2 regions of the Desulfovibrio sp. genome follow, and region 1 is predicted to be linked to the other one. Evidence: predicted binding sites of a transcription regulator. Region 1 holds the regulator's gene; the other holds the start of a gene.

The links. Region 1 encodes sigma-54, which starts transcription at its own class of promoters, with help from an activator protein. Its sites were predicted from a motif close to CTGGCACGGNNNNTGCTT; they were not measured.
Region 2: flgB (flagellar basal body rod protein FlgB) is a predicted target of sigma-54. The motif match lies at 7,154-7,171, and genes of this name have one in related genera.

Annotation. Positions count from the first base shown of each region.
Region 1 covers NZ_JAHZCJ010000001.1:529,863-540,077, forward strand. The annotation lists gene QZ383_RS02255 (phosphoribosylformylglycinamidine synthase subunit PurQ) at 1-254, opposite strand, end outside; gene QZ383_RS02260 (CTP synthase) at 529-2,172, shown strand; gene rpoN (RNA polymerase factor sigma-54) at 2,468-3,892, shown strand; gene raiA (ribosome-associated translation inhibitor RaiA) at 3,929-4,468, shown strand; gene rapZ (RNase adapter RapZ) at 4,655-5,605, shown strand; gene QZ383_RS02280 (PTS sugar transporter subunit IIA) at 5,639-6,082, shown strand; gene QZ383_RS02285 (PTS sugar transporter subunit IIB) at 6,084-6,542, shown strand; gene QZ383_RS02290 (hypothetical protein) at 6,741-7,217, shown strand; tRNA gene QZ383_RS02295 (tRNA-Arg) at 7,557-7,633, shown strand; gene QZ383_RS02300 (AAA family ATPase) at 8,226-10,034, shown strand; gene QZ383_RS02305 (response regulator) at 10,055-10,215, opposite strand, start outside.
Region 2 covers NZ_JAHZCJ010000010.1:147,225-157,439, forward strand. The annotation lists gene QZ383_RS12775 (FliI/YscN family ATPase) at 1-720, opposite strand, end outside; gene QZ383_RS12780 (FliH/SctL family protein) at 727-2,310, opposite strand; gene fliG (flagellar motor switch protein FliG) at 2,348-3,343, opposite strand; gene QZ383_RS12790 (flagellar M-ring protein FliF) at 3,390-3,596, opposite strand; gene fliF (flagellar basal-body MS-ring/collar protein FliF) at 3,574-5,217, opposite strand; gene fliE (flagellar hook-basal body complex protein FliE) at 5,535-5,981, opposite strand; gene flgC (flagellar basal body rod protein FlgC) at 6,186-6,623, opposite strand; gene flgB (flagellar basal body rod protein FlgB) at 6,696-7,109, opposite strand; gene QZ383_RS12815 (3'-5' exonuclease) at 7,342-7,872, opposite strand; gene QZ383_RS12820 (hypothetical protein) at 7,875-8,297, opposite strand; gene QZ383_RS12825 (thermonuclease family protein) at 8,329-8,817, opposite strand; gene feoB (ferrous iron transport protein B) at 8,940-10,215, opposite strand, start outside.

The sequences.
Region 1 (10,215 bases):
GCTGCGCCCGCGTCGTCCTTGAGGTAACGCCAGCGCATGGCCGCAGCCTGGGCCGCGCCGAGATCGTCGCCATCCAGAAACCCGCCGGGGAAAATCAAAAAGTGATAGTCGGCAAGGCGAACCTTGGCCGCCACCAGATCGGAAAAATGCACCACATCGGCCTTGTCGGCACCGGCCAGACGGGCCGTGTGGGCTGTTTCCATGTGCGAATTTGTACCGTAGCCGGTGATGACCAGTGTGTTGACCGTACCCATGCGGGGGAAGCCTCCTTGGCTTTGCAACGCGGATAATCCCGGCCATGCCTTGCGGTGTGGGCCGGACGTGCTTTTGCCTTGGGAACCTTGGCTGACCCGCGCCGGGCATAACAGATGACCGGCGCGCGGGCCGCTTGTGGTGGGCACGCACGCTGAAAAGGGAATAACACATTACTTAGCTTGTTTTACTTAGTCAATGCTAGCCAAAAAATTCAATTTGGGTTAAGACTGTTTGGTTGAACTATTCAACATACCCAAGTACAGGTGGAAGTGCATGAAAACTAAATACATTTTTGTGACGGGCGGCGTTCTGTCGTCGTTAGGCAAGGGCCTCGCGGCTGCGTCTTTGGGCGCGCTGCTGCAAACGCGCGGGCTTACGGTAACCATCCAGAAGCTTGATCCTTACATCAATGTTGACCCCGGCACCATGAACCCGTTCCAGCACGGCGAGGTCTTTGTTACCGATGACGGCGCGGAAACGGATCTGGATCTCGGGCACTACGAACGTTACCTTAACGTGCCCATGTCGCGGAAGAACAACACCACTTCCGGTGCCATTTACAACCACGTTATCGCCAAGGAACGTCACGGCGATTACCTGGGCGCCACGGTGCAGGTGATCCCGCACATTACTGATGAAATCAAGAGCGTGGTGCTCTCCCTTTCCGATGGCGAGGACGCGCCCGATGTCGCCATTATCGAAATTGGCGGCACCGTGGGCGACATCGAAGGCCTGCCCTTTCTTGAGGCCATCCGTCAGTTACGTTCCGACCTTGGGCGCGACAACTGCCTGAACATTCACCTTACCCTGGTGCCTTACCTGCGCAGCGCTGGCGAGCACAAGACCAAGCCCACCCAGCACAGCGTCAAGGAACTGCTCTCCATCGGCATTCAGCCCGACATTATTCTGTGCCGCTGCGAGCAGAGCATCCCCGAAGAACTGCGCCGCAAAATTGCCCTGTTCTGCAATGTGGATCAGGACGCCGTGTTCTCTTCGGTGGACGTGAACAATATTTATGAAGTGCCGCTCAAGTTCTATGAAGAAGGCTTTGACCAGAAGGTAGCCATCATGCTGCGCCTGCCCGCGCGCAATGCCCACCTTGAAGCCTGGGAAAAGCTCGTGAGCGACTGCGCCAACCCCAAGGGCAAGGTCACCATTGCCATTGTGGGCAAGTACGTTGACCTCAAGGAAGCTTACAAGAGCCTGCACGAAGCCCTCATCCACGGTGGCGTTGCCAACCGTGTTGAGGTGGAGCTGCGCTACGTCAATTCCGAAAATGTGGACGAAAGTAATTGCGCGGAATCCTTCAAGGGCTGTCACGGCATTCTTGTGCCCGGCGGCTTTGGCTACCGCGGCGTGGAAGGCAAGATTGCCGCCATCCGCTATGCGCGTGAAAACAACATTCCCTTCTTCGGCATCTGCCTTGGCATGCAGTGCGCGGTTATCGAATTTGCCCGCCACGTGGCAAACCTTGATGACGCCAACTCGGAAGAATTCAACCCGCTTTCTGACCACAAGGTTATCTACCTTATGACCGAGTGGTTCGACTTCCGCACCAAGAACGTTGAAAAACGCGACGCGGGTAGCGACAAGGGCGGCACCATGCGCCTTGGCTCCTACCCCTGTAAGGTGCAGCCCGATACCAAGGCCTTTGTGGCCTACAAAAAGGGCATGGTTGATGAACGCCACCGTCACCGCTACGAATTCAACAATGCCTTCAAGGAAATGCTGGGCGAAAAGGGCATGGTTTTCAGCGGCACCGCCCCTGACGATTCGCTTGTGGAAATCATTGAGCTGAAGAACCACCCCTGGTTCCTTGGCTGCCAGTTCCACCCCGAATTCAAATCCCGGCCCATGAACGCGCATCCGCTGTTCCGCGAATTTATCGGAGCGGCGAAAAAGTTCGCCAAGGTGTAATTCGCGGCGTTAACGCAGCGAGGCTTATTGGTTTTCACCACGCTTGGGTATCGCAAAATCGCGCAAAAAGGGGAGGGCATTGCCTTCCCCTTTTTTGGTGCGCAGTTTATTTTCAGCGGCGCAAAAACTGCGCCAAATCTGGGTTTTTGACGCGGGCAGCCCGTGCCTCAGGATAGGGATGCCGCGAACCTGATCTTGCAACTGTTAGCTATTGCATAATTTTTGCAGATGTGGCACAGTACTTGTAAACAGATAATTCTATAGTCCTATGGCTAGTTAAGGCAAAAGAGTACACATGGCACTGGAACTACGGCAGCAACTTAAGCTGTCACAGCAACTGGTAATGACCCCGCAATTGCAGCAGGCAATCAAGCTGTTGCAACTCTCACGCGTGGAACTTCTGGAAACTGTGCAGCAGGAGCTGCTTGAAAACCCCTTTCTCGAAGAATCTTCACTTACGGACGATGCCTCCCAGGAGCAGCACGACGACAGCCGCGAAGCGCCCAAGGAGGAAGTGTACGACAGGGAACTGGCCAAGGACGCCGACTGGGAAGACTACCTCGGCGAGTTTGCCAGCACACCCCGCCTTTCGCAGTCACGCGAATTTGAACTTGCCGAAGAAATTTCGCCCCTTGAAGCCCGCTATGCGGCCAAGCCCACCCTAGAAGGGCATCTGTTCTGGCAGTTGCGCCTTTCTTCGCTGACAGAAGAGCAGAAGGGGATTGGCGAGGTCATCATCGGCAATCTCTCCTCCGCCGGGTATCTGCAAGCCAGCATTGAAGAAGTGGCAGAAATGGCCCAGGTTGCGCCCGAGGCCGTGTTGCCCGTGCTTGAAAGGGTGCAGCTTTTTGACCCCATCGGCGTTGCCGCGCGTGATGCGCGCGAATGCCTGATGGTGCAGATCAAAAGCCTCAACTACGCCCGCGACCCCATCCTCGTGGAGCTGGTAGAATCGCACCTTGAAGACCTCGAGGCCAAGCGCTACAAGCCCCTGCTGCGCAAGTTCAAGCTCGATATGGAAGAGCTCAAGGAGTATCTGGATATCATTCAGAGCCTTGACCCATTGCCCGGCGCAAGTTTTGGCGGCGGCGAGCCAACTTACGTAAGCCCCGATGTATTTGTGTACAAGATGGGCGACGAATTTGTGATTTTGCTCAATGATGACGGCCTGCCCCAGTTGCAGCTTTCGGCCATGAGCCAGATGAATATTGGCAGTTCGGATAAGGAAAAGGACTACTGCTCCGAAAAGATCCGTTCCGCCTCATGGCTTATCAAGAGCCTGTATCAGCGCCAGCGCACGCTTTACAAGGTTATGGAAAGCATTGTGCGCCATCAGCAGCCATTTTTTGAAGACGGCGTGACCAAGCTCGCGCCGCTCATTCTCAAGGATATTGCTGACGATATCAGCATGCACGAATCAACGGTGAGCCGCATTACCACCAACAAGTATGTGGCAACGCCCCACGGCATCTTTGAATTGAAGTTTTTCTTTAACAGCGGCCTTGAACTCGATGACGGAAGTCAGGTAGGCTCAGAAAGCGTCAAGGCTCTGATCAAGAAATTCATCTCTGAGGAAGATACCCGATCCCCCCTCAGCGATGAGCGTATCGGCGAAATGCTCAAGGAGCGTCTCAAGGTCAATATTGCGCGGCGCACGGTGGCAAAATACCGCACGGCGCTTGATATTCCATCTTCGTCAAGGCGCAAGGAGCATTTCTGATTCCCCGTCGAGTGGCTCAATACTTAGGAGGAACTTATGAACATCTCATTTGCTTTCAAGAATTTTGAAGCCTCCGAACATCTGAAGAAGTATGCCCGTCGCCGCATGGAAAAGCTGGGACGGTTTTTTGGCAAGGCCTCTGGCCTTGAAGTTGCCGTTGTGCTGACAGTCGATAAGTTCCGCCATCGCTGCGAAGTGACCGTTACAGGCGAAGGCCTGCACATCAACGCCACGGAACAGACCTCAGACATGTATGCAGCCATTGACCTTGTGACAGACAAGGTTGAATCGCAGATCAAGCGCCAGGTGGCCCGGGTAAAGGCCCAGCGGCGGCATGCCCGTAATACGGATGTGGACGTGTTTACCTACAACCTCGATGCCGAAGCCGACGTGCAGCAGCCCGCTGACGGCACCGACCGCCTCGCCACCAAGCCCCTGCATCTGGATGAAGCGCTCATGCAGCTTGATTCCATCGGCAGCGAGTTTCTGGTGTTCTTTAACGCAGAAAACAACCGCATCAATGTGGTATACCGCACCAAGGTGAGCGGCTATGCCCTCATTGACCCCGTGTTGTAATCATTCATAATGGGGGGGCGGGCTGGCAACAGCTCGCCCCCGTTCAGGCGCACCCCCCCCTGCCGTTTGCCGCGCAATGGCCCTTACCCGGCTTGAGCGCGGCGCGGATTTGGCAACGTCCGTCAGAAGCCTGTGGCGCATAACCCCGGCTGCAAACGGCGATCTGACCCCGAAGAGGCGAATGTCATGAAGGATTCCGCGCAGATACCCGCCACAGATTCCACCCTTGCCGCACAGCCTGATGCTGACGCGCCCGTTCCCGGCGTGGATGTGCAGGTGTGCATTGTCACGGGCCTTTCCGGCGCTGGCAAAAGCACGGCGCTCAAGGTTTTTGAAGACATGGGTCACTTTGTGGTCGATGGGCTGCCGGTGAGCCTTGTCATGGAAATGGTGGACATGATGTCGCGCCCCTCCATGAGCCACTTCAAGGGCATCGCCCTCGGCATGGATCTGCGCCAGAGCAATTTTGTGGAAGACATCAACGACTGCCTGAGCATGCTCGCGGGCAAAAACATCCGCCCCATGCTGCTTTTTCTTGAGGCCAACAATCAGGAACTCATTCGCCGCTATGCCTCGACCCGCCGCCCGCATCCGCTGGAGCGCGAGGGCATGGGCCTTGAGGCGGCGCTTCTGGCAGAGCGCAGCAGTCTGCGCCCCCTGCGCGAAATGGCTGATCTGGTCATCGACACTTCGCGTTTTTCTATCCACGACCTGCGGCGCGCCATCCAGAAGCGCTGGAGCGGCAACAAGGGCAAGCTGCGGGCCATCAGGGTCAACGTGATTTCTTTCGGTTTCAAATACGGCGTGCCGCGCGAGGCTGATCTGGTTTTTGACCTGCGCTTTCTGGCAAACCCCTATTTTGTGGAAGAGCTGCGGCCCATGAGCGGCAAGGACAAACCCGTTGCCGACTATGTGTTCAATTCGCCCCATGCCCGCGAATATCGCGACAAGCTGGTTGATCTGCTGTTTTTTATGCTGCCGCTCATGGAGGCCGAAGGCCGCTACCGCATAACCGTGGCCGTGGGCTGTACCGGCGGCCGCCACCGCTCGGTGGCAATGGCCGAAGAAATTTTACAGGCGCTGCGGCAGGCTGATTATCCGGCTTTTCTGGAGCATCGGCACCTTGAACTTGGCTAAAAAAGCTGGCACGTTCTGTTGCGTGAGGTTGTCATGACGGACGAAAACAAGAAGACTCAGGTTGGAATCATTCTGGTTTCGCATGCCGACTATGGTTCGGCCATGCTGCGCACCGCCGAATTCATACTCGGGCAGCAGAGCGATTGCAGCTCCATCAGTGTTGACGTGGCGCACGAGGTTTCCGAAACCGTTCGCCGCCTTACGGACGCAACCCAGCGGCTCGACAAGGGCGCGGGCGTCATTATTCTTACGGATATGTTTGGCGGCACGCCCACCAATCTTGCGCTTTCGCTGCTGGCAACCCATAAAGTTGAGGTTGTTACCGGCGTGAACCTGCCCATGCTGCTCAAGGTGTTTACCTCGCGCGACAAGGAGCTTGAGGAAGTGGCCCGCATCGCTGGCGAGGCAGGCGCAAAAGGTATTGTGGTTGCGGGCAGCATGCTGCGCAACAAAGCCCGTGACAAAGCCGATAGCTAGTATGTGGTTTCGCGTGGACAATCGCCTGGTTCACGGCCAGGTCATCGAAGCCTGGTTACCCTACACAGGGGCGCGACATCTGGTGGTAGCCAACGACGAACTTGCGGACGACATAATGCGGCAGCAGATAATTGAACTGGCAGTGCCGCAGCGCGTGATGACACACTTCATCAACGTGAAGGAACTGGCGGCCACGCTCAATTCCTGCGGTGATGACTGTTTTGTGCTGTTTGCCAATTGTCAGGATGCGCGGCGCGCCTGTGACGCGGGCATCCTCATGCAGGTGCTCAACATGGGCAACCTGCATTACGCGCCGGACAAGCTACAGGTGCTGCCCCATGTGGCCCTTTCCGCACAGGACAGGGAAGACCTGCACGTTATACAGGATCATCTTGTGCAGCTTGATTTTCGCTGCGTTCCCACAGAGACTGTTCGAGGCCCCAATGATCAACTTTTCTGATGTATTCGCTGCTGGGGCTCCCTACGCTTTTTTTTTGCCCTGGCTGGCGCTGCACGTTCAACCTGCATCGTTGGCCTTGTAGACCGCCCCATCTGTCTTGCCCTGTTCGCGGGCTTTTTTACCGGCGACTGGTCGCTGGCTCTCCCCCTTGGCATAATCATCGAACTGCTCTGGCTTGACGCTCTGGAACTTGGCAGCGTGGTGCCGCCTTATGGCAGCCTGAGCTTTCTGTTGGTGTTTCCCCTGTGCAGGCAGTTTGGGCTGGATCAGCCCGGCATGGCGCTGTTGCCGCTCATACTTGCAATGATGGCGGCCTACACGGCGAGCTGGTGTGAACAGCGCCAGCGCATCAGCCTCAACCCGATGGTGGACGCTGTGGTGGCGTGGGGGAGCGGCAGCGGGGGAGTATCGCCGGGCCGCGTTATTCTGCGGGCCGGGCTGTGCCGTGTTTTGTGGCAGTCGGCGCTGTATATTGTGTGCTTTGGGCTGATTTATATGCTGCTGGCGGTGCTTTCGGCACATCATGCCATACCGGCCCTGCGGGCGGTGACGTGGTCGGCCCTGTATGTGGCGGCCCTGCTTGGAGCGGTGCTGTCGCTGCGCACACGGCAGGCCTATGCCGTGCTTGTGGGTACGCTGGGCGCGCTGGCCCTGCTCATTTGGGGTGGCAACTAGAAGCGGCGCAACTGAGAAGTGGCGGCAACAGGGTAGTGGGCGGGTGGAGAAACTGCTGCGGTTCGGCTTGGCCGCGCATTCGTCTTGAGTTACGCGGCCCCCCTTGCGCCTACCGGGAGAGCGACAACCTCCTAAGTTGTAGACTGCCTGTTGCAGGCCATAGTTGCGGGGAGTCCGGCAATTATCGGCACCTGGCCTTTTCCCCCGCCAGCGTAACTTGGATTCTTACCCATGCCACGCGCGGCAAAAGTGCCAGCCATGTACAAGATGCTTGCTGCCTGTGGAACCGTAGACGCCTAGCTTGACATGACCCTAAAGAATTACTACAAAATTCGGATTGCGCTCGTAGCTCAGTTGGATAGAGCGACAACCTCCTAAGTTGTAGGCCACAGGTTCGATTCCTGTCGGGCGCACCATATTTAAGGGCACATGAAGATGATCTTCATGTGCCCTTTTTGCCTTTGTACTAAGTCGTGGTGGTAGAATAAAAAATTTCAATTTCAATAATGCTTGATGATTTGTAAAATCCCGTAAGTTTTTTTAAAAATACATAATAATATTTTAAAAATATAGCATGTAATATTCTAATTTTGTTCGCTAAAATAGTAATATTAGATATTTTTTATCATATAAGTTGGTTGAACTAATTTATATTTAAAATATATTACGCCTAAAGACAGAAGTTTTGTGCTGCGAGGGCAACTCACAAGATATTTTGTCTTAATAAAAAGGAGGTGTTTATGAAACATGGCACTTCCATAAAAAAGTTTATTGCTGCAACCCACTTAACTTATATTATTTATGAAAGCAATTTTTGAACTTTTATTGATGCAGTCCTCAACTTCTTTCGGATTCTGTGGGAACTTGAGACTCCTTCAGGGTTTAAGTTCAGACCTTTTGGCTTAAGCGTAGCTGAGTAAATAATAAGGCGGCAGTAATTAAACTTTTCCACTACTTGTAGTGGTTTTTTTGTTGGTACTGCATAAAACATATGTAAATGGAGAAAAAATGAAACTGTATAAAATTAAAATCCAAGGATTTCGAAGAATATACAATGCCGAAGTCGTATTTGGTGATGCTACGTTCTTAATCGGATCAAATAATGTTGGGAAAAGTAGTGTATTTGCAGCAATAGAGCATTTATTGAAGCCTGGAAAGTCTTCAATTAGCGTTGATGATTTTCATCAATGTATTGATGATGAAGGAAATCAATGTAGTTTGACTGACACTATTGTTTTAGAGGGGGAGTTTCGTGACGTTCCTGAGGAAGCGAAAGAATGGCGTGGATTCAGAGGCCGACTGTTGCCTTATGTTGTGCCCCAAGGAAGCAACGAATCTGGATTAAGCATAATATATAAAAAGACATTCAAGATTGATAGCCTTGATCCGACTGTAGAAGTCTTATCGTATAAGAGAAATCCTGCGCCAGGTTTTGATTCTGCAAATAGTATTGAAGATTTGATTGCTGCTGGAATGACTCCGGAAGGTGCAATAGATTTTTTCGGAAAAGACTCTGGTAAACTTTCACCCAAGCAAAGAGTACTACTTGAAGAGTATAATAATGCTTGGGTCACTGAAAATAGTGAGCCTTTATGGGTCAGCAATCCTGGTGGATTTTCTGCAATTTTTGCGTCAAAGCTTCCAGTGTTTATTTCTATTCCAATTGATGATGGGCGATTACAAATAACAGAAAAAAGTGGTGCTCTTGAAAAAATAATGAATGAATTATTTAATGAAGTTAGAAGTGTATCTGAAAATTATAAAAAGGCTGAAAAATATCTTCAAGATCTGTCACTTGAGCTTGATCCATCGGATGAAAATACGCAATTTGGAATGTTAATGAATGAATTGAATGATGTTTTAGGGAGTGTCTTTGATCAGGCACAATTTTATGCAAAGGCAGACTTATCAAAAGCTGAAAATGTAATTAAACCTTGTTTTCAATATTCAATGTCAAGTAACGTAAGAACTCCAATTCCCTTACAAGGATCAGGAATGATCCGTTCTGCTGTTTTTGCTTTACTAAAATTTCGGCAACAATGGTTTTCAGCGCGTGGAAAAGAACCAACACGTGGATTTATAATCGGTTTTGAAGAACCTGAGATATACTTGCATCCGAATGCTGCTAATCAAATGCGTGATACTATATATGAACTTACTAAAGGTGACGTTCAGATTGTGTGCACGACACACTCCCCTTTCATGGTCGACCTGAACAAAAAAGAACGGCAGGTTTTGAATTGCTTGCGCCATGATGGAACTGGAATTTGTTGTAACCCATTTTCAATTACAGAAAAGTTTTTAGAATTACAAAATGATGATAGGCAATATATTAAAATGTTGTTACGAATGGATGATTATGCTTCTCGGATATTTTTTGCAGAATATATTGTTATTGTTGAGGGTGATACTGAGGAAATAGTCTTTCGTGAAACCATTCGTAGAATGCCAGAAGCAATACGTAAGAAAATTTATTCTTGCGTTCAAATTTTTAAGGCGAGAGGTAAACCAGTTATAATCTCACTTGTAAAATACCTTCAAGCATTTGGTATTAAGCCTTTTGTAGTGCATGACGCTGACACCGGTACAGCTGGAGCGGAACTGTTTAACGATAAAATTATGGAAGCTGTTGGTGATCGTGATTTTGTGTTGCTTTTACACACATGTATTGAAGACGAGTTGGGGTATCCTGCTCCTACTAGTGATAAGCCATTTAAAGCATATCAGCATGTAACTAGCTGGGGGCAGACATGGGATGATGTTCCAAAAAGTTGGAGGAAAAAGATGCAAAAAGTATTTTCAAAATATTTTAACTAAATGAGGTGCAAGACATTCCCTCACCCCTTCTGCAACCAAGCGCAGAGCTTCTGGTAGAGCAGCGACACTGAAACGGGCTTGGCGATAAAGTCGTTCATGCCAGCCTCGATGCACAGTTCGCGGTCTTCGGCAAAGACGTTGGCAGTCATGGCGATAATGGGGATTGTGGCCCCTTGGGGAA
Region 2 (10,215 bases), on a different contig from region 1:
AACTTCGCGCCCGCGTTCGCCAATGAGGGCAATGACGTTGACATCAGCGCGGGTGTAGCGGGCCATCATGCCCATGAGCGTGGATTTGCCCACGCCCGAGCCGGCCATGATGCCCACGCGCTGCCCCTTGCCAAGAGTCAGCAGGCTGTTGACCGAGCGCACGCCCACATCCAGAATATCGGTAATGCGCGGGCGTTGCAGGGGACTTGGCGGATCGGCATAGATGGGCACCAGCTCTGGATTCCAGTGCTTGCGGGCCTCCTCAAGCCAGTGGGGCACAAAGGGGCGCTGCTCTTCCTGCTGGCGGATAAAATCTTCTCTGGAGCTTTCCCCCGCGGGCAAGGGCGAAACGTAGAGTTCCGCGCTTATAGGCGCACCGGCATCCAGCGGGGTACCAAAGGCGTCAAAGGCGCGGCCCAGCAAATCAGGCCCTACCGGGAACACCGGGGGCAAGCTTGTGTTGCGGATACGGCTGCCGGGACGGATGCCCCGCATGTCGCCATAGGGCATGAACAGCAGATTGCCCTCGCGAAAGCCCACAACTTCGGCGGCAATGCCGTCATCGCCTTCATCGGGCAGCATGTGGCACACGGCCCCGAGGGGCGCGCGCAAACCGCTGCCCTCGGCCACAAGGCCAACGACCTTGTTGACCTTGCCATAGAGGCGCACAGGGGTGCTTGTTTTAAGCAGCTTTATGCAGGAATCTGGGTCAAGCTTCATGGCTGGCTATCCCGGCTGGCCGTTGCCCGAGCCGGGCAGAAAGCCCCCGCTGACAAAGACGCTGGAAGAAGATTGCGAGGAGTGTTCCTTTTCCTCTTCCGGCAGGGGAAAGAGTTCGTCCTCAAGCTCGGCAAGGCTGGGATTGGCATTGTGTTCCGCTGCCTGAGCATGGGCAGGTTGCGGAGCCTGCTCCTGAGCGGGCTGCCCTTCAATATCATCAGGCTGCGCCATCGTGGCCGGGGATGATTCTGCAACATGCCCGTCTGCCTGTACTCCGGGTTCCGGCGTGGAATCCTGCATCATTTCAGGCGAGTCGTTGGCAGGAGTAACCACGGCATCAGTTGGCGCTGGCCCTTGCCCTTGATCAAAATATTCAGCGGCAGCAGGCATATCGGCAGGCCCGGATGCGGGCAAAATTTCGTCAGGTGCGAGGCCTGCACCATCCTGGCCGGCAAAGGGGGCCTGCTCTGACTGCGCATCATGGGGCATATCTGGTGCAGATTCGGACGCCAGTTCCGGCCCGGATTCCGGCGAGGATTCTGTCAGAGGCTCTGCAAAATGCTCTGACAACAGTTCCGGCTGTTCCTCCGCCCTTTCTGGAGCAACCGCCTCTACAGGCGCGGGTTCCACAACAGGGGCAGCCTCGGGCACGACGTGCGTCAGCCGCGCAGATTCACGCGCAACGGTGGCGCTCACCTCTTCCCCCGCCTTTTCTTCCTCGGGACGCGGCGGCAAGGTCAGATGCTCCAGAATACCGTTGACCATTTCGCGGTAATGTTCGCGCAGATTCTCCACCGAACCGCTGACGCTCTCGGCCACAAGGCCGCCAGCCTCAACAGAAGGATCGCCGTTCACGATCCACTGGCTCAGCTCGGGCACGCGCTCGCGGGCGGCCCGGAAAAGGTCGCTCACGGTGTCCTCGTCATCGGGGTGCACGCGGATGCTGACGGTGGCCCGGTCTTCCAGCAATTGCAGGGAACCAAAGACCAGGCTTTGCAAAATGCGCTGATGCTCTGCCTGCAAAATCCAGCCGGTTCCGGCCTCTACGGCAACGCGGGCCAGCTCTGCCAGTTCATCGCGCCAGGCTTCGCCAAGGCTGTGCCGCTGCGCCTCAAGAGCGCGCAGCATGTTGCCGAGCATCTGCCCCACATCAACGCGGAACTCCTTAAGCTCTGCCCCGGCCTGCTCCATGCCCGCCTGAAAGCCCTCGTTATGCGCGTTGCTGCGGATAAACTCGGCTTCTTCGCGCAAATCGCGGGCCTTGCCGTGCTCGGCCTCGGCCTCGGCCAGTTCTGCCTGCGCCTGAGCCTTCAGCTCCTTGGCTTCGCGCGTGAACTGCTCCACACGGGCTTGAGCCTCGGCCCCGGCCTCCTCCAGCACCTTTTGTCTTTCGGCATAGGCTGCGCCAAGAATCTCGCGCGCGCGTTCCTCGGCCCTGGCGCGCACCCGGGCAAGATAGTCCTCCTGCTGCAGGTGCTGGACGCGTTCACGGAGCAAGGGTTCCTGCATGGCATCAAGCTGCTGAGGTGTAGCCTCGCGCTCGCCCATGAAGATGGTGCCCCATTTTTTACGCAACTCGTCTGACGCCATGCCCGATTCCGATGGTTACAGATTCTGCGGCGGGCCGCTACACAAACACGTCGCCAGCGCCACGGCTGATGACAAGCTTGTTTTCGCCCTCAAGCCGCCGCACGATCTTGACGACATTCTGCTGGGCCGATTCCACGTCCGAAAGCTTGGCCGGGCCCATGAATTCCAGTTCTTCGCGAATCATGTTGCCCGCGCGTTCCGACATATTCTTGAAGAATTTTTCCTTGAGGTCGTCGCTGGCCCCGCGCAGGGCCAGGGTGAGATCTTCATTGGAAATTTCCTTCAGCATTTCGCGCACACCACGGTCGTCAATATTCTTGCAGTCCTCAAAGACAAACATGAGGTTGCGGATATCTTCGGCCATCTGCGCGGAGTCTTCTTCGATTTCGGAGAGCACTTCTTCTTCGGTGGCGCGGTCCACGGCATTGAGAATTTCAGCCACAGACTGCACGCCGCCCACTTTTTTGCCTTCCTTGCCGCCCATGGCGATAAGCTGGCTTGTGAGCACCTTGTCCACTTCCATGAGCATTTCTTCCGGCACGGCTTCAAGCCGCGCAAGGCGCATGAGCACCTCGGCGCGCACGCCTGCGGGAAGGTTTGTCAATAAATTGGCGGCCTGATCCGGATGCAGGTGACCGATAATAAGGGCCAGGGTTTGCGGATGCTCGTTGCGCAGAATCTGTGAAAGCAGCTTGGGGCTGACCGATTCCAGCTCGCGGAAAGGCGCGGGGCCGGTTTCAAGGCTCAGGGAGTCCATAACGTACTTGGCGGTTTCAGGATCAAGGTTTTTGACCAGCAGGCGTTTCAGCGTTTCGCTGCCGCCCGTGATCATATCCACGCCTTCAACCAGCGATTCGTGGAATTCGCGCAGCACCTCTTCGACTATCTCGCGCGGCACAGGCTCCAATTCCACGATAGCTCTGGAGATGTCGGCTATTTCCTGCCGGTCCATGCGTTTGAACACGTCAGCCGTGAATTTGTCGCCCATGGCGAGCAGCAGCACTGCAGTACGCTGTTTGCCGGTCAACTCCATCTCCCTACTCCTTCACCGAGGTCAGCACAGGGCTGCTCGGGGTTGCTTATTCCTTGTCTGCAAGCCAGCGCTTGATAAGACGCACGGCCTGATCCATATGCTGCTCGGTAATGTGGAAGAGCCGCATTTTCAATTCCTCAACGCGCTGGTTGCTTTCCTTTTGCGCAAGGCGCAAGGCCTTGAGCTGCGAGAGCGTCGAGCTGCTTTCCGTCAACTGACGGTCGTTCACTTTAGGCGGTAGCTGTTTCATCATTTTTCATCCAGCCGCGCACCAGCATCACCACCTGCTCCATATGATTATCAGAAAGGGTGAAAATGTGCGACTTCAAGGCTTCAATATCTTTGAAAACCAGTTCATCGTCTTCTTCGTCTGCGGCGATCTCGTCATCTGCCTTGGAGGCCTCTTCAAGGGCCTCATACAGGGCCAGCTGTTCTTCGGCTGCGGGCAGACCTTCAAGCCCTTCAATCATTTCACCGGCTTCAACCTTGGGCCGGATGAGGGCCAGAACCACGGGCCGCACCACAAGCATGAGGAACAAAAAGGCCAGCAGCGCGTTGAGCAGGGGCTTGCCCAGCCGTTCGGCATAATCGGCCAGCATTTCGGCAAAATTGGGATCCTTGGGCGGCTCGGAATCCGTAAACGGAGCGGAGCTTACTTCCAGAGCATCACCACGGGCCTTGTCCAGACCCACGGCATTGGTAACAAGCTGGCGCACACGCTCAAGGTCATCGGCCTTGCGCGGCACAAATGTCCACGCTCCGCTGGTCTTTTCATACGTCCCATCGATAAGGACTGCAACCGTCATGCGCTTTAAATCGCCCACATTGGATACGATTTGCTGCTCTTCCTTGTTGATTTCGTAGTTGGTGGTGCGGGTTTCGCGGCTGCCGTTCTGCTGTGAAACAGATCCGGTTATGCCATCGCCACGGAAATTGGCGTCCGGCGACCCGCCCTCAAGATTCGAGCGACCCTGATTGGTTTCTTCACTGCGCTGCTCGCTACGCACCGCGGTTTTTTCGGGGTCAAACAGCTCGCGGCGGATGGTGCGCTGGCTGAAATCCATATCCACGTTGACCTTGGCGATGACACGGCCAGGGCCAAACATGGGTTGCAACATTTCTTCAATGCGGCGTTCAAGGTTACGTTGCACCTGCTGGCGGTGCTCCATCTGGGTGGTGCTGGCACCGGCGAGGCTGTCTGATTCCGGCTGATACAGCACCTTGCCGCCATTGTCTGAAATGGAAACGTGCGTTTTATCCAACCCTTCAACAGCCATGAGCATCATGTTGAGGATGGCGTTGATTTCTTTCTGGTCGGGCTTGAGATTGGGCCGCTTGAGCTTGAGCACAACCGAGGCCGAGGGCGACTGGCGTTCTTCCACAAACAGGCTGCGGTGCGGTATAACCAGATGCACGCGCGCGCTTTCCACATTGGGGAACTCGCTGATGGTACGCGAAAGTTCACCCTGCAAGGCGCGGGTGTAGTTTATTTTCTGTACAAAATCGGTTTGCCCGACCTTGACCTTGTCAAAAATTTCAAAACCAATGCCCTGCCCCACAAGACCACCTTCGCCCGCGATCTTGATGCGCTCATCGTACACAGCTTCCTTGGGAACAAGAATTGTTTTCCCGTTGTCCGTCAGCTGGTACATGACCTTGTCTGCCTGGAGCGACTTGATGACAACGCTGGCGTCTTCGGCGCTGAGGTTGGAATACAGCACCTTGAAGTCGGGCCGCGATGCCCAGACAGAAAGGCCAATGGCCGCAGAGCTGATGAAGACAAATCCACCCAGAACCATCACGCGCTGCGCGACGCTCATTCTGGCCCAGACTGCCTTGATGGAATTGACAAGTTGCATAAGGAAAGCCGGCATATGGTTGCTCCTGCGAAGACGTGGCATAATTCCGGCACGTTGGCCGGGCATATGCTCAGCCAAAGCAATTGCCATGCCACTTTTTAACATACTGTAATTACATATTTTTTAGAACACATCACTGGTTCGTTCAAATTTGTGACGCTGCGCAAAAAACGCCGAATCCCCCGCGGCACGGCCAGTGGGGGATTCGGCGTTCAGGAGTATCACGCGCGGAAAGGAAAATCTGGAATTTGTAAAATGCACCTGCCTGGGCGTATCGCAACGTAGATAAACGCTCCGCGCCCCGCTGGCGAACAGCAGCTCATGCAGTTGCCCTAGAACTGCATGCGGGAAATTTCCTTGTAGGCCTCAAGCACCTTGCCGCGCACGGCAGAGGTCAGCTTCATGGCCATGCTGGATTTCTGCATGGTGATCATGAGTTCATGCACATTCTGGGTGCGGCCTGCGGCGAAATCTTCGATAGCCGTATTTTTAAAGTTGTCCAGTTCGTTAACCTTGTTGAGCGAACTTTTGATGGTGCCGGAAAAGCTGTTCTGCGGCGTCACCGGCGTGTGCGCCTGCGTGGGATATTTGATAAAATCTGCCTGAGCGCCAAAATCTTCGCCCCGGTCAACGCTGTCGCGCAAAAGGCTCTGGTCAAGAGTTTTGGCAAACTGGGTCTGGCCACCGATGGAGCCGCCCTGCTGCAGGCTGCTCTGCACCTTGCTGAAATTCTGCACTGCCTCGCTGTACGCCCGCATACCAACTGCCTGAATGCTCATAACAACCTCCGCGCTCCAAAAAAATCTTTTTTATGCTGCAACCGTGGTCATGCCTTAGGGGCTGCTTCTAAATAAAAGATTTTGCGCCGATGACAAGGAAAACAGTGTTTTTTACGACAGGAGTGGACGCTTTCTGTCCATGACTGGAGTAAAAAATGCTGGATGACGCAGTGATCGGCCAAAAGAATTATTTAGTAACTGACCCTAGCGGCCAATATCCAACGCCTTGATAAACATGCCCTTGACGGCATCCACCGTGGTGACGTTGGCCTCGTAGTTGCGCTGGGCAGTCATGAGGTTGGCCATTTCTTCAACCACGTTGATATCGGGGTACATGACGTAGCCTTCCGCATTGGCGTCAGGGTTGCCTGGTTCATACACCCGCTTGAAGGGCCGGTTGTCCATGGTCACGGCAGAAACACGCACGCCCTGCACCGCCCTGTCGAGGGCCGAACGCATGTGGATGGAAAAAGGATCATCCACATCAGCCGTTTGCTGCACCACGCTGCGCCGACGGTACGGCCCGCCCTGGGGCGTGCGCGTTGTCTTGGCGTTGGCAAGGTTCATCGAAATGGTGTTGATGCGGGTGCGGTCGGCTGCAAGGCCGGACGCGCTGATATCAAATGCCGTCATGAAGTCCATGGCTTCCTCCTACACTGTCCGCTGCCGGGATTTTTATGCCGCGTATGGAAGCGGCGCGGCGGCGTGCAAAAATCAGGACTGCTTGCCATCCTGGATGATGGTGTTCAGTCCTTCAAAAGACTTGGTCATCACCTGGGTAAGCGCTGTGTACTGCAACTGGTTTTTGGCGTGCTTGGCCATTTCTTTATCAATATTGACGCGGTCTTCGCCGTGAACAACACGGGGTTTGACCGCCATATCCCATTCCGGCCCAAAAGAATCAGGCCTGAAAGCCGTGGGCATATGGGAAGATTCCGTACGGGTCATCTCCCCTCTTGCATCAAGCCCAAGGGCCGATTGCAGTTCTTTTTCAAAAGACAGTTCGCGCGGCTTGTAGTTGGGCGTCTCCACGTTGGCAATATTGCCAGAGATGACGTTCTGCCGCTGCAACTGCATATCCATGACCTTGCCCACAAGGCCAATCTGCATATTGAACATTGATTTCATACTACGTACCCCCGTGGTTCACGGAAATCTGCTTGCCAAGCCTTTAGCAACAAGCGTTCCATAGCATAAAAATCATGTAATTCATGGATGTTAAAAACCATAAATAGGACAGATGGCGGTATTTTGACGGACGCCATGGCGCTCCGTCAGGCCCGCGCGCAAGCGCAAGAAACAAAAAACCCGCCCGAAAATCCGGGCGGGGTCAAGCTGGCGGGAATGGACGAAATGCGGCTTACAGTTTCATCTGGGCATCGGTGACGCCCAGAGCGCGCAACTGCAAGTAGATGCGGGCGCAGGCCTCCGCATCCGAACCGGCATGGTGGTGGTTCAGCGCTATTCCAAAGTAGGCGCTCACGCTGCTGAGCTTTTTGGAGGCAAGCGGCAAACTGCGGCGGGAGCCTTTGAGCGTGCACAAAAAAGGCGCACGGGGTTCCTGCACTCCCACGGCGTGGCAGCTTGCGGCAAGCACGCGCCTGTCAAAGGAGGCATTGTGCGCAAGCAGGCTGCCCGCCCCCTCAAGAAAGGCATCCATCTGCGGCCACAGTTCGGCAAAAGTGGGTGCATCTTTCAGCATGGGCCAGGTCAAACCGTGGATTTCGGTAAACATTGCCCGCGAAGACGGCGGCCTGATGAGACTGTAAAAAACATCGGTCACGCTGCCCTGCTCAATACGAGCAAGGCCCACGGCGCAAGCGCTGTGGGCCGAGTAGCCGGAAGTTTCAAAATCGATAGCTACACTACGGCTCAAATCTGTAGAAACCACACTTACTCTTTTGCGGCTTTATGGGCGGCTTCGGCCAAACGCGCCTTGATATAGTCGCGCATGACGGCATCGTCGTCCTCGAGGTTAAAGCAACGGGCGTCTTCGCCCATGAGGCCACCGGGCACAAAGTCGCCCTTTTCGCCGGGGTCAGAAACCATTTCGTCATAAAAACAAATGGAAAGCCAGCGGCTTGCCGGTTCATCATCCACCACATCCAGCAGCACAAAGAGTACACGTTCGGTCTGTACGCTGTGGCGCGCCCGCAGGGAATAACTTACGCCGGGCCGGGCCTTGAAAGTAAAGGAAATATTGCTGTGCGCGGCCAGAAAATCCATGTATTCCGTAAAAGATTTCTTGATGTTAAGCGGGTCATCCTGCCAGGAATCAAGAAACTTACGCAGTTCTTCGGAACCTGTAACTTCCATACGCGCTCCTTTTATGGGTTACGGCGGCGTGTCAGCGGGTCCATTGCCAGGGGGGGGTGCCAATGTTCAGCCCCCAAATGCCACGCCTGTCCAATACCGCCTGATGTTCCTGAATAAGCCAGCGGCGGCAAAAAATAGCCCTGCACTTCTGCCTGTCCACCCAGGCCAGACCTTCCATCACCAGCTTGTAGTTGACGGAATCGCCGCCCACCTGCACAAGCGCGGTAATGGGGCCAGCTTCGAGCTGCCCCACGTCTTCAACGTCCACTTTGGCCCCTTTGGGCATCATGCGCTGCAAATAGGCCAGCGCTTGAGGCCCGTAAGGCTGCCTGAGACTGGGAGCTTCAATGCCGTAAAAAACCAGCACCTTCTCTGGTTCTTCACTGTCTTTCTTGGTGCTGACTGAAATGGTATTGCCGTCTTCCACTCTTACCACATACGCATTCCACGTTGTAGCCGCAGCAGCGGGGGACACAGCCAGAACCATAAGGATTATACTTGCAAAAAGCCGATTGAGCATTGCTGAACCCCTCGGTAAAGGCCTGCAAATGTGCGCCAGCAGATAATGCCTGTGCCGCCAGACCTTTGTCAAGGCAGGCGGCACAGGCATCAAGGAGGGGAATCAGAAATCAGGCAGAATTGCTACCCCCAGACAGTGCGTCCTATCTGGTAGGCGGCTGTGGCTACAGCAAAAGCCAAGGCCGTGTTGAACACAATGCTGAACGCCACCCAGCCCCAGCTGCCAGCCTCTTGCCGAATGACCACCAAGGCCACAAAGCAGGGGGAATACAGCAGTACGAAGAGCATCAGGGAAAGCGCGGTGGCCTTTGACCATGCTTCATCACCCTTGAGGCGCTCCGCCAGGGGGGCGGCGTCTTCGGGATCCTGGTCGCCCATGGCGTAGGCAGTGCCCATGGTGGCCACAACAGCTTCCTTGGCGGCCACACCGGCCAGCAGGGCTATGTCGGTGCGCCAGTCAAAGCCCATGGGGCGCGTGGCGGGTTCCACGGCCTTGCCAAGACGGCCAGCCACGGAGAAGGCCAAGGCTTCTTCCTTAAGTTCGTTGCGCACGTTGCCGAGCTCTTCTTCAATGGGGGCGCGGGCTTCGTCACCTTCAGGGATAGCCGCGATCTTTTCCTCAAGCTGGGCGATCTGGGCGTCAAAAGGAGCGGACTTGTCTTCCGGCAGACCGGGGAAGGTCATGGCGGCCCAGATCAGGATGGAAATGGCCACCAGCACGGTACCGGCCTTCTTGAGGTACATCCAGGCGCGTTCCCAGCAGTGCAGCAAAAGGCTCATGAGAGTAGGCATGCGGTACGGGGGCAGCTCCATAACAAAGGGAGTGGCCTCGCCCTTGACGATGGAAGAGCGCAGCAGGCGCGCCACCAGCAGAGCCATGACCCAACCGGTTATCATGATAAGAAACATGACGGTGGGGGCGCTGTCAGGAAAGAATGCCCCGGCCAGCAGCAGGAACACGGGCAGCTTTGCGCCGCAGGTCATATAAGGCAGCGTCAGCAGTGTTGCCAGTTTTTCCTTGGGACTGCGCAGGGTACGGGTTGCCATGACGCCGGGGATGGCGCAACCGCCCGCAATACCGCCAGCGATGATGTAGGGCATGACCGATGCGCCGTGCAGGCCGAAAAAGCGGAAAATGCGGTCCATCATGTAGGCCACGCGGGCCATGTAGCCGCTGTCTTCCATAAAGGAGATGAGCGCAAACATGATGAGGATGAGCGGCACAAAGCTGACCACGCCGCCAACACCCGCGATGATGCCGTCCACAATAAGCGACTGGGCAAAGCCCTCGGGCAGCAGCATTGTGCAGGTATCGCCCAGCCATTTGAAGCCGTCTTCAACCCAGCCTTTGGGGTAATCACCCAAAGTAAACGTCACCTGAAACATAAGGTAGAGCACG